Regions from separate parts of the Streptosporangium sp. H13245 genome, predicted to be linked through region 1. Evidence: predicted binding sites of a transcription regulator. Region 1 holds the regulator's gene; the other holds the start of a gene.

Region 1 (5,854 bases):
CCGACCCTCCCTTGAAGATCACGCCCTCTTCCTTGTACCAGTCGAGGATCGACTCCATCTGGTCGTCGACGGCCAGGATGAAGCAGGCGCTGACCTGCTGCGGCGACGCGGTGCCGACGTTGAACCACACGGGCGAGTTGAAGCTGAAGACCTGGTTGACCAGGGCGTGCTTGAGCTCGTGGTCGAAGATCTCGGCATCCTCGTCGGTGGCGAAGTAGCCGTGCTCGACCGCCGTACGCGTGTAGACGCCCACCACCCGGTCGATCAGCTGCTTGAGGCTCCACTCCCGCTGCGGGGTGCCGACCGCGCCACGGAAGTACTTGGTGGTCACGATGTTGGCGGCGTTGACCGACCACGAGCGGGGGAACTCGACGCCGCGCTGCTCGAAGTTGATCGAGCCGTCGCGCCAGTTGGTCATGACGACGTCACGGCGTTCCCAGACCAGCTCGTCATAGGGGTGCACACCTGGCGTGGTGAAGATGCGCTTCATCTTCAGGCCCTTACGCGGCCTCTTGCCCCCACGTGTCACCGCGCCGACAGTCTCCGTCATGACTTCCCCCTCCTGGGGCTTCGTAGAGCCCTCGAATCGGACCACACCAACGCGCCGCCTCACCCCCGGCGCCCGGGGTCTGCATCAGTCCTGCTTGGTTGAGCGCTCCGCCCGGAGCTTCTCGATCTCCGCCTCGAAGTCGGCCAGCGTCTCGAATCCCCGATAGACGGAGGCGAACCGCAGGTACGCCACCTCGTCCAGCTCGCGGAGCGGGCCCAGGATGGCGAGCCCGACCTCGTGGGCCGCGATCTCGGCGCATCCGGTGGCCCGGATGCTCTCCTCGACCCGCTGGCCCAGCTGTGCCAGGGAATCCTCGCCGACGGACCGCCCCTGGCACGCCCGCCGGACCCCGGCGATCACCTTGTCCCTGAAGAACGGCTCCGTCACACCGCTGCGCTTGCTCACCATGAGCAGGACGGTCTCCTGCGTGGTGAACCTGCGCCCGCACTCCGAGCACGTGCGCCTGCGGCGGATGGCCCCACCGTCCTCGGTGGCCCGGCTGTCGATGACTCGCGTGTCCAGATGGCGACAGAACGGACAATGCACGCGTGTCGCCTCCTTGACCTACCGAAGCGGCCGACCCACCTCACCTACCCATGACACGCACGGCTAGACGCTCGCGCACACATCTTCGAATAGTCGAGATGCGGTAATGGAAACACAAGCTGTGGTGAAGGGTTGCGATGCAGCCACTAGATGTTGTGGTCCAACCGTAGAAGTGCTCGACCATGAACGCAAGTTGAAACGACCTTGCCGCGTGAAGTCGCTGATCAGCCGTCACGTCCCGGCGTGTCGCCGCCCGCCCGGGGCCCCTCTCGCCCCGGGCACCCCTTCCCTCACAGTCGTCCCAGACGACCTGTCAGACGGGACACCCGCGCCCCTCCCGCCCCACCGACCGGCTCACCTCAGGGGGACGAGGCCCTCGGGGAGATAGAGCCGGGTCCCCGGCCGGACCTCGGAGCCGGACAGCCCGTTGAGGTCCATGATGCGGCGGACCATCGGGCCGGTGTCCGCCTCCTCCGTCAACGCGTCCGCGATCTCCCACAGCGTGTCGCCCGTGTGCACCGTGATCCGTGGCAGACCTTCCAGGCTCGCCCGTCCGCCCGCCGAGGCCATGTCGATACGCCCGCCGATCCAGAGCACCGCCAGGGTGAACAGCGCGAGCACCGTCACCGCCACGATCCTTCCACGCCGGGTGAGCCGGAGTGGCCGTCCGGCGGCCCTCGGCCGGGCGGCACCGGGACGGCGGGCGTTCGGCGCGGGCGTCGCCCGCGACCCCCGCGCCCGCCTCGGCCCGGATCCACGCTCGAACCTGCCCCCGCTCCCGCGCCCGCTCCCGCGCTCCGGCTCACGGCCGGACCCTCGTCCCGCCTCGCGGCCGGGCCGCCTCCCCCACGCGCGCCCGGACGGCCGCCCCGGCTCGCGGCCGGACCTTCGCTTTGACTCCTGCCTCGGCTCGCGGCCGAAGACCTGGCCCGGCGCACGGCCGGATCCCCGCTCCGTCTCACGCCCGGACACCCGGCCCGGCTCTCCCCCGGACCTTCGCTTTGACTCCTGTCGCGGCTCACGCCCGGCCCCCCGTCCCGCCTCGCCGCCGGGACGCCGCCCCGGCTCTCGCCCGGACGCCCGCTCGGACTCTCGTCCCGCCTCGCCGGCGGGGCGCGGCCTTGGCACCGAGTCCCACGCGGACTCCCGTCCCGGCCCCGCCTCGGGCCTTCGCGCGGACTCCGGCACGGGACCCGGCTCGGGCTCCGGTCTCGGGGGCGGCACGAGCCGCAGGCGCGGCGCCCCCGGTGATCGCTGCGCCCCCCGGGACCTCGGCGCGATCCTGGATCGTGGTGTCGTCGCGGTCGGTTTCACGGTGGCCCCCATCCCCTCGACCTGGCCGAACACATGTCGAAGAAAGATCGGTGAATCGAACACGATGTCGATCGAACTCCCGTACGATGTTGTACACCACGGCGTCGCCGATTTCGAGGACATTCGAACAATTGTTTGAGTCTGATCTTCGGCCAAGGTATGGTCGCTGTGTGCGACGTGTCAGATACAGACCGGGAGGCGAGGAGTTCGTATGAGCCAGCACAACGAGAACGGTTCGGCCGCCAGCGACCTGGCGGTGCGAAGGCGTGACTCCCTTGGCCTCACCCCCAGGCAGCGGAAGATCCTTGAGGTGATCCGCGATTCTGTGCAGCAGCGCGGCTACCCGCCGTCCATGCGGGAGATCGGCGAGGCGGTGCAGCTCACCAGCACCTCCAGCGTGTCGCACCAGCTGACGGCTTTGCAGCGCAAGGGCTACCTGCGGCGTGATCCGCACCGCCCCCGCGCCCTGGAGGTCCGCCTTCCCGGCGAGCCCGTGTTGTGGGTGGATCCCGACTCCGGTGAGGACGAGGCCCCGGTGAGCCGTCCGACCGCCGCCTACGTGCCCCTCGTCGGCCGGATCGCCGCCGGTGGCCCCATCCTCGCCGAGGAGAGCATCGAGGACGTCTTCGCCCTGCCCAAGCAGCTCGTCGGCGAGGGCACGCTCTTCCTCCTCCAGGTGACCGGCGACTCGATGATCGAGGCCGCCATCGCCAACGGCGACTGGGTGGTCGTACGTCAGCAGCCGGTCGCCGACAACGGCGACGTGGTCGCGGCGATGATCGACGGCGAGGCCACGGTCAAGACCTTCAAGCGCAGGGACGGCCACGTCTGGCTGGTTCCGCACAACCCCAACTACGACCCGATCCCCGGTGACGAGGCCACCGTGCTCGGCAAGGTCGTCGCGGTTCTCCGCAAGCTCTGACGCGAGCGTCCCGGACAGGCTCGGAGCCGTTTTTCACGGGCTCTCGTACCGCGAGCTTCGCGCCTCCGAACCGCGCCGTTTCGCCGCGCACTACGAGTCTCTGAGCCGCACCGCATTCGCCGCGAGCTCCGGACCTCCGAACCACGCGCCTCCAGCCTCCGTGCGACACGCCGGAGGACGCGCGACACGCCGGGTGGGTGGTGTCCCGATGTCGGGACACCACCCACCCGGCGTTTTCAGGTGCGAACGCCCAGGGGAGACCCCACGTCGGCGGGCACGGGAACCCGCCGATCGAAGCCGTCACGGGACACGCCGGTGGGTCTGTGACATTTGGGGCGCCCACCAAACAGCCGAAACCGTCGCGGGACACGCCGGTGGATCCATGAACGCCCGGGGCGCCCGCCGAACAGCCAAAGCCTTCGCGTGACACACCGGTGGGTACGCGGCCCCGGGGCGCCCGCCGGACAGCCGCCCCGAGTTCCCGCGCGGTCCCAGGACCGCGCGGGATGCCTCCGCTGACGACTACGGGACGATGTTGACCAGCTTGGGCACGCGGACGATCACCTTGCGCGGCGTGCCGGACAGGAAGGACCGGACCTTCTCCGACGCCAGGGCCAGCGACTCCAGGTCCGCCTCGGAGATCTCCGGGGAGACCTCCAGCCGGTCGCGCACCTTGCCCGCGACCTGGACGACGCAGGTGACCGACTCCTGGACCAGCAGCGCCGGGTCGGCCACCGGCCAGCCCGCGGTGGCGACCGAGGCGGTACGGCCCAGCCGCTCCCAGCCCTCCTCCGCCGCGTACGGCGCGACCAGCGACAGCATGACCGCCAGGGTCTCGGCGGCCTCCCTGACCGCCGGGTCGGCGGCGCCGGGCCCGGAGTCGATGGCCTTGCGGGCCGCGCTCGTCAGCTCCATCATGCGGGCCACCGCGACGTTGAAGCGGTGGGAGTCGACCAGCTTGGTGACCTCGTCGATGGTGTGGTGGACGACCTTGCGCAGGTTCAGGTCTCCCGTGGTGACGTCGACGCCGGGCGCGGAGGCCGCTCCGGCCTCGGCCATGACGCGGAACGCGCGGGCCAGGAACTTCTGCGACGCCGCCGGGGAGACGTCGGCCCAGTCGATGTCGTCCTCGGGCGGTCCGGCGAAGACGACGGTCAGCCTGACCGCGTCGACACCGTGGGCGTCGATCTGCTGCCCCAGGTCGACGCCGTTGCCCAGCGACTTGGACATCGCCTTGCCCTGGTTGATGACCTGCCCCTGGTTCAGCAGGCGGGTGAAGGGCTCGACGAAGTCGACCATCCCCATGTCGTGCAGGACCTTGGTGAAGAACCTGGCGTACAGCAGGTGCAGCACGGCGTGCTCGACGCCGCCGATGTACTGGTCGACCGGGCCCCACCTGCGCACGCGCTCGACGTCGAACGGGCCCTCGTCGTAGGCCGGGTCGACGTAACGCAGGAAGTACCACGAGGAGTCGACGAAGGTGTCCATCGTGTCGGTGTCGCGCCTGGCCGGGCCGCCGCACTTGGGACAGGAGACGTTGACCCACTCCTCGGCCGAGGCCAGCGGGGAGACACCCTTGGGCGCCAGGGCCTCGCCCTGCATGTCGGGCAGGGTGACGGGCAGCTGGTCGTCGGGGACGGGCACCTCGCCGCAGTCGGCGCAGTGGATGATCGGGATCGGGCAGCCCCAGAAGCGCTGGCGGGACAGCAGCCAGTCGCGCAGCCGGAAGTTGACCGTGAAGCGGCCGGTGCCCCGCTCGCTCAGCACCTCGATGATCTTCCGGATCGCGTCGGCCTTGGTCAGGCCGTCCAGCGGGCCGGAGTTGACCATCGCGCCGTCACCGGCGGTGGCGACGCCGGTCTCGCCGGGATCGGCCAGGCCGGTGTGCACGACCACCCGTACCGGCAGGTCGAAGGCGCGGGCGAAGTCCAGGTCGCGCTGGTCGTGCGCGGGCACGGCCATGATGGCGCCGTGGCCGTAGTCGGACAGCACGTAGTCGGCCGCCCAGACCGGCATGCGCTCGCCGTTGACCGGGTTGATCGCGTACCGGCCCAGGAAGACGCCGGTCTTCTCCTTCTCGGTGGACAGCCGGTCGATGTCGGACAGCTTGGACACCTCGACCCGGTAGGTCTCGAACGCCTCACGCTGGTTGTCGGTGACGATCTCCTCGGCCAGCGGCGCGTCCGGGGCGACCACGAAGAAGGTCGCGCCGTACAGGGTGTCGGGACGGGTGGTGTAGACGGTGACCGGCTCGTCGCGGCCCTCGATCACGAAGTCGACGTCGGCCCCCTCGGACCGGCCGATCCAGTTGCGCTGCATCGTCAGCACGCGCTCGGACCAGCCGCCCTCCAGCAGGGACATGTCGTCCAGCAGCCGGTCGGCGTAGTCTGTGATCTTGAAATACCACTGGGTCAGCTCGCGGCGGACGACCTCGGCGCCACAGCGCTCGCACCTGCCGTCCTTGACCTGCTCGTTGGCCAGCACGGTCTGGTCGTTCGGGCACCAGTTGACCAGGCCGCCCT
Region 2 (5,854 bases), on a different contig from region 1:
GCAGAGAATCTTGCTCTCAGCAGAACGTGCCCTTCGTCCCGCCCCGGGCTGCAGCCGTTGTGGTAGGAAAAGGCAAACATGCGTTTAGCGAGATGTGGTGGACATGGCTCCGGGAGATGATCGGCTTGATCACTCTCGACCGAGCCCGAAAAGCCGTCTCCGCGCCGTCATGGCGTCGCTGGGGTCGACCAGGACGCGCGCCTTCCTGCGGCTGCTGACCTCGATCGGCACCACCAAGACCCAGGACACCCTGAAGCTCCTGCCGTTCGTCGTGATGGCCGTGGTGGCCCTGATCGACTTCGGCTCGGGCCCCACGTCCGGCCTCCTGCCGCTGCTCGCCCTCGGCCCGGCCTTCGCCAGCGTGGCGTGCGGCCTGGCCCGCACCACGGTGGTCGGCGTCGTCGCCCTGGTGCTGTGCTTCGCGCTCGGCGTCTACAACGACATCCTCTGGATGCCCCGCACCGACATCACCCTCATCGCCATCCTCGGCGTCACCGTGGCCAGCGTGCTCGCCAGCGCCGGGCGGCTGCGCCACGAACACCAGCTCGCCGACGTGCGCTCGGTGGCCGAGGCCGCCCAGCGGGTGCTGCTGCGCCCGGTGCCCCGCCGCGCGGGACCGGGCATCGGCGTGGCCGTCTCGTACACCTCCGCCACGGCCGAGGCCAGGATCGGCGGCGACCTGTACGAGGTCGTCACCACCCCGCACGGGGTCCGGATCATCGTGGGAGACGTCCAGGGCAAGGGCCTGGAGGCCGTGGAGACGGCCGCGGTCGTGCTCGGGGCCTTTCGTGAGGCGGCCCACGACGAGAGGACGCTCCAGGGCGTCGTGGCGCGCCTGGAGAACGCCCTGACCCGGGAGCTGTCCGGCGAGCAGTTCGTGACCGCCGTGCTGGCCGAGATCAGCGGCGGCTCCACCATCACCGTCATCAACTGCGGCCACCCGGCGCCCATGGTGCTCGGCGCCGACGGCGGGATCTGGTTCGCCGACCCGCCGGACGAGGCGCTCCCGCTGGGTATGAGCGCCCTCAAGGCCAGCGAGCCGCGGCCGCACCACATCCCGTTCGAGCCGGGCGACCAGGTCCTCTTCTACACCGACGGGGTCATCGAGGCGCGTGACGGGTCGGGCGAGTTCTATCCGCTGCTGGAGCGGGCGCACCTGCTGGAGGGCGACGACCCCCAGGGCTCGCTGGACGCCCTGCGCGCCGACCTGCTCGACCACGTGGGCAGGCCGCTGGGCGACGACGCGGCCATGCTCCTGCTACGCCACCGCGCCGCCCGCCAGAGCTCCACGGCGGCGTGACGACCGGCGGCACGGGAACAGGCGGCGCGAGGAACGACGGCACGCACGACAACCGGCGGCGCGAGAAACAGCGGCCCGAGGAACGGCGACGTGACGACCGGTGGCGTGAAAACGTCCCCGTACGCCCTGTGCCTGTCGGCGGGACCGACGGACACGAGGACGTACGGGGACGGCGCCGGTGAGCTAGGGCGGCGACCCCCGGTGGGAGGCGCTCCGGCTCTAACCGGCTAGCGGGATCTGGCCGGGGAGCATGGGCTGGCTCGGCACGCCGAGCAGCTTCTCCACGGTGGTGACGAAACGCTCCGCCTCGGAGACGAGCTCCTCGGCGTCTCGCGAGGACACCGTGCGGGTCAGGCCCGCCTCGGCGGCGGCCCGCTTGGCCGCGCTCGTCTCGAAGTAGGGGGCCCACTCGGCCAGGCGAGGCTCGGCCTCGGGCAGCATCTCCCAGGCGCTGCGCAGCCTGCGCCTCCTGCGGCCCTCCATGGGACGGGGACGGGCCGCCAGGACGGCAGCGGCCGCCCTGAGCGCGGCGAGGTGGGCCGCGACGTAGCGCGCGGCGGAGGTCCGGGCGGCGGCGGCCTCTTCGAGGCAGTCGCGCGCGTCTGTGAGGTGCGCCCGCACCGTAGGGGACAACCGGGGCCCACCGGAATCGCTGAGCCGAGGGGTCATAGCGCTTCAGCCTCCTTGGTCGCGAGCGGCTCCGGCGTTTTCGCCGGTGGTGTCACACTCGCAGACCCCACCGACAAATCCACCGGACGGCCGGACGAGGAGCTTCCCCTCTCCCCGTCCGTCCTGAACTGGCCCGATCGTCTCCGCCGACGACGTGGACCCGATCGGCCACCCTTCGGACACGAGCCGCGAGCCCCGTGTCATCACATCGAACATAAATTCGATCACTAATACTGTCAAGTAAAACGACGAACAAAAGTTCGATCTTCGGGCGTCTGGAGCACATGAGGGGCCCGAGAGGATCGGTGCGTGCGGACCGCGAGGGGTTCGGGAGGTCGGTGCGTCAGGACCGTGAAGAGTCCGGAAAGTCGGTACGTGCAGGCCGCGAGGGGCTAGGGAAATCCGACGCGTCAGAGTCGTGAAGGATCCGGAAAGTCGGTACGTGCGGGCCGCGCGAGGCCGGAGAGGTCGGTGTGTGCGGGCACGCGAAGGGCCCCGGGAGATCACTGTCTCCCGGGGCCCCTGTCCACGACCGGCGGGGTCACCCCGCCGGATCGCCCGCTGCTCCGCCGTCCTACCGGACGAACCTGCCCCGGACGTGCACCGGCACCCCGGTGCCGAGCAGGCCGGGAAGGACCTCCGCCACATGCATCGGCAGCCGTACGCAACCGTGGGAGGCGGGCGCCAGCGGCACCGACAGCGCGCCGTGGAAGGCGATGCCCCCGTTGAAGAAGATCGGGTTGTAGAGCTGGCCCAGGTACGACTTGTGCCAGCCGTCCCTGCGCCAGGTGGTCTTGTAGTCGCCCGTCGGTGTGCGGGCGTCGCCGCAGAACCGCTGGGCCTTGCCCTCCCAGGTCGCCGTCTCGCAGTAGGCGATCCCGCTGCCCGAGGAGGTGTGGCTGATCAGTTTCACCGCGCCGTTGACGTAGAGGACCATCACCTGCTTGGCGAGGTTGACCTCCACCCGGGTCGGCTTCCCGTTGGGAACGAGCACCTTCGGCGCCAGCGGAGCCTCCAGGGCGTCCCAGGTGCCGCGTGCCACGGTGCTGGTCGGCGAGACGCCGTTCACCTTCTGGAAGGCCCAGACCGCCGCCAGGGTCGACCCGCCGTAGCGGCCGTCGACCTTGCCGGGGGCGTAGCCGAGTTCGGCCAGCCGGGTCTGGAGCACCTTCACCGTGGCGCCCTTCGCTCCGAGCTTGAGCGTCCTGCCGGGCGCGACGAAGGGGGACGCGCCCGTCGCACCCGCCGTCACGGCCGCGACGGCCGGTGAGGCCACGGCTCCGGCGGGAAGGGCGACGCCCACGGAAGAGAGGAGCACGGCTCCCGCCGTCATCAGCGCGGCCACTCCCAGCCGCTGTCCAACCCCCACTTTCAATCAACTCCTCATATCACTATGGATCGGGTCAAGGGACCATAGCGCACGGTTTCCCGGCACAGGCGGCCGGTTATAAAGCGGCAATCAACGGTCAATCTGTTTAGAGTGGCCGCGTGCCAGAAAAGTTGCATCCGAACATCGAGAAGGTCGCCGCCGTCCTGCGCGAGCACGGCGTTCCCGGCGAGATCGTCATCTTCGCGGAGGCCACCCCGACCGCCGCCACCGCGGCGGCGCAGCTCGGCTGCGAGGTCGGCGCCATCGCCAACAGCCTGATATTCAACGCCGACGGCGAGCCGCTCCTGGTGCTGACCAGCGGCGCCCACCGGGTCGACACCGACCTGATCGCCAGGACGACCGGGGTGGCGAAGGTCCGGCGTGCCGACCCCGCCTTCGTACGGGCGGCCACCGGCCAGGCCATCGGCGGCGTCGCCCCGATCGGCCACCCCGCCCCGGTCAGGACCCTGGTCGACACCTGGCTGGGCAAGCACGAGGTCGTCTGGGCCGCCGCGGGCCATCCGCACACCGTCTTCCCGACCTCCTTCGACGAACTCGTCCGCATCACCGGCGGGGTCCCCGTCGAGGTCGAATGACGGCTCTCCGCCGAGGTTGAGCGCCGTGGGCACGACCCCGTGCCCACCGCGCGGCGCACCGGGGCCGTACGACACCCGGCGGACGCGGGAAACCGGCCGGGCCGGTGACCGTACGGCACCCGGCGGAAGTGAGAAACCGGTCAGGCCGATGACCCGTACGGCACCCGGCGGGCACGGGGAACCGGTCAGGCCATAACCCGTCGTACCGCACCCGGCGGACGCGGGAATCCGATCAGGCTCGTGACCCGTACGGCGCCCGGCAAAGGCTGGGAGCCCGGCCGGACACCCCCCGAGGACACCGCCCGGAGACGTCGCCGGAGCACGGGACCGACCGCCCGGCGGGTGCCTGGAGCCCGGTCAGGCCCTCCCCCGCCAGGCCCTGAGGCGGGCGGGAGCGGCCGGGAAACCTCCTGCTGGACACCGGATGCCGCTCCCTTTCCACACGGTGACCCGCGTCACGTCCGCCCTGCTAGGGTGCACGCGTGATCGGACTGCGACGGATCGGCCCCGACGAGTTCAGGCTCCGGCTGGACGCGGTCCTCGGCGTCTACACCGAGGCGATGAAGCCGCCGGTCGACCAGATCGCCGGCCGCAGGCTCATCATGGGAAACCACGCCACCCACCCCGCCTTCACCTGCCTGTTCGCCGAGCTCGCCGACGGCACCCCTGTGGGCATCGCCTACGGCTTCCACGGGGTTCCCGGCCAGTGGTGGCACGACGTGGTCAGGCGGGCCCTGGCCGACAGGCACGGCGAGGGCAGCGCCCACGGCTGGCTGGGCGACGCGCTGGAGCTCGCCGAGATCCACGTCCACCCCGACTACCAGGGCAAGGGCATCGGCCGGGCGATGATCACGGGCATGTGCGCGGGCCGCCTGGAGCGCACCGCCGTGCTCTCGACCCGCGACCAGCCCACCGCGGCCCGGCACCTCTATCAGAGCGTCGGTTTCGTGGACCTGCTCACACAGTTCGTCTTCCCCGGCGGGCACGAGCGCTACGCGATCCTCGGGACCCCCCTGCCGCTGGGCGGCTGAGCCACCCGCCGGGGAACCCCGGGCCGGGCGCGGGACGCGGCCGTCACGCCGACCACCCGGCGGGCCCGCTCCGGACCTGCCCCGGGATGCCGCCCTTCCCGGGCGTACCGCGCCCGGAGGAACCCGGGCCGGACGCCCCCGGAGGCGTCAGAGCGGCAGCGGAGCGGTGTTCGGCGTGTGGTCGAGGGCCTGGAAGACCTCGCGGGTCGCGCTGGAGCGGTTGAAGGTGATGAAGTGGATGCCGGGAGCGCCCTCGTCGAGCAGGGTCTGGCAGAGCTCGGCGGCGTGCTCGATGCCGAGGCTGCGCACCGCGGCCGGGTCGTCGGCGACGGCCGCGAACCTCTCGGCGACCTCCCGAGGGAACGGCGCGCCCGAGAGCTGCTCGGACCTGGCGATGGTGCTCATCTGCGTGACAGGCATGATGCCGGGGATGATCGGCGTGTCACAGCCGCTGGCCGCCACCCGGTCGCGCAGCCGCAGGTAGTCCTCGGCGCGGAAGAACATCTGGGTGATCGCGTAGTCGGCGCCCGCGCGGCACTTGCGCACGAAGTACTCGGTGTCGGACTCGATCGAGGCCGACCTGGGGTGCTTGTACGGGAAGGCGGCCACGCCCACGCAGAAGTCGCCGGACTGGCGGATGAGCCGGACCAGCTCCTCGGCGTACAGGACGCCCTCGGGGTGGCGCACCCACTCGCCCGTCACGTCGCCGGGCGGGTCGCCCCGCACGGCGAGGATGTTGCGCACGCCCGCTCCCGCGAAGCGGCCGATCAGGTGGCGCAGCTCGCGGACGGAGTGGTTGACGGCGGTGAAGTGGGCCACCGGCGTGAGCGTGGTCTCGTGGGCGAGCCGCTCGACGATGTCGACCGTGCGGTCGCGGGTGCTGCCGCCG

What was found. The regulator LexA, encoded in region 1, represses DNA repair genes until DNA is damaged. The targets are predictions, from matches to a motif close to TCGAACANNTGTTCGA.
Region 2: the regulator LexA is predicted to act here: its motif matches at 2,218-2,233, upstream of ACW9TB_RS08355 (SAV_6107 family HEPN domain-containing protein).

What each region holds. Positions count from the first base shown of each region.
Region 1 is NZ_JBSZKT010000065.1:10,011-15,864, reverse strand. It holds gene ACW9TB_RS38965 (vitamin B12-dependent ribonucleotide reductase) at 1-550, opposite strand, end outside; gene nrdR (transcriptional regulator NrdR) at 635-1,096, opposite strand; gene ACW9TB_RS38955 (LysM peptidoglycan-binding domain-containing protein) at 1,451-1,723, opposite strand; gene lexA (transcriptional repressor LexA) at 2,622-3,332, shown strand; gene leuS (leucine--tRNA ligase) at 3,855-5,854, opposite strand, start outside.
Region 2 is NZ_JBSZKT010000003.1:335,414-341,267, forward strand. It holds gene ACW9TB_RS08350 (PP2C family protein-serine/threonine phosphatase) at 170-1,300, shown strand; gene ACW9TB_RS08355 (SAV_6107 family HEPN domain-containing protein) at 1,520-1,969, opposite strand; gene ACW9TB_RS08360 (L,D-transpeptidase family protein) at 2,544-3,338, opposite strand; gene ACW9TB_RS08365 (YbaK/EbsC family protein) at 3,458-3,934, shown strand; gene ACW9TB_RS08370 (GNAT family N-acetyltransferase) at 4,417-4,965, shown strand; gene metF (methylenetetrahydrofolate reductase [NAD(P)H]) at 5,113-5,854, opposite strand, start outside.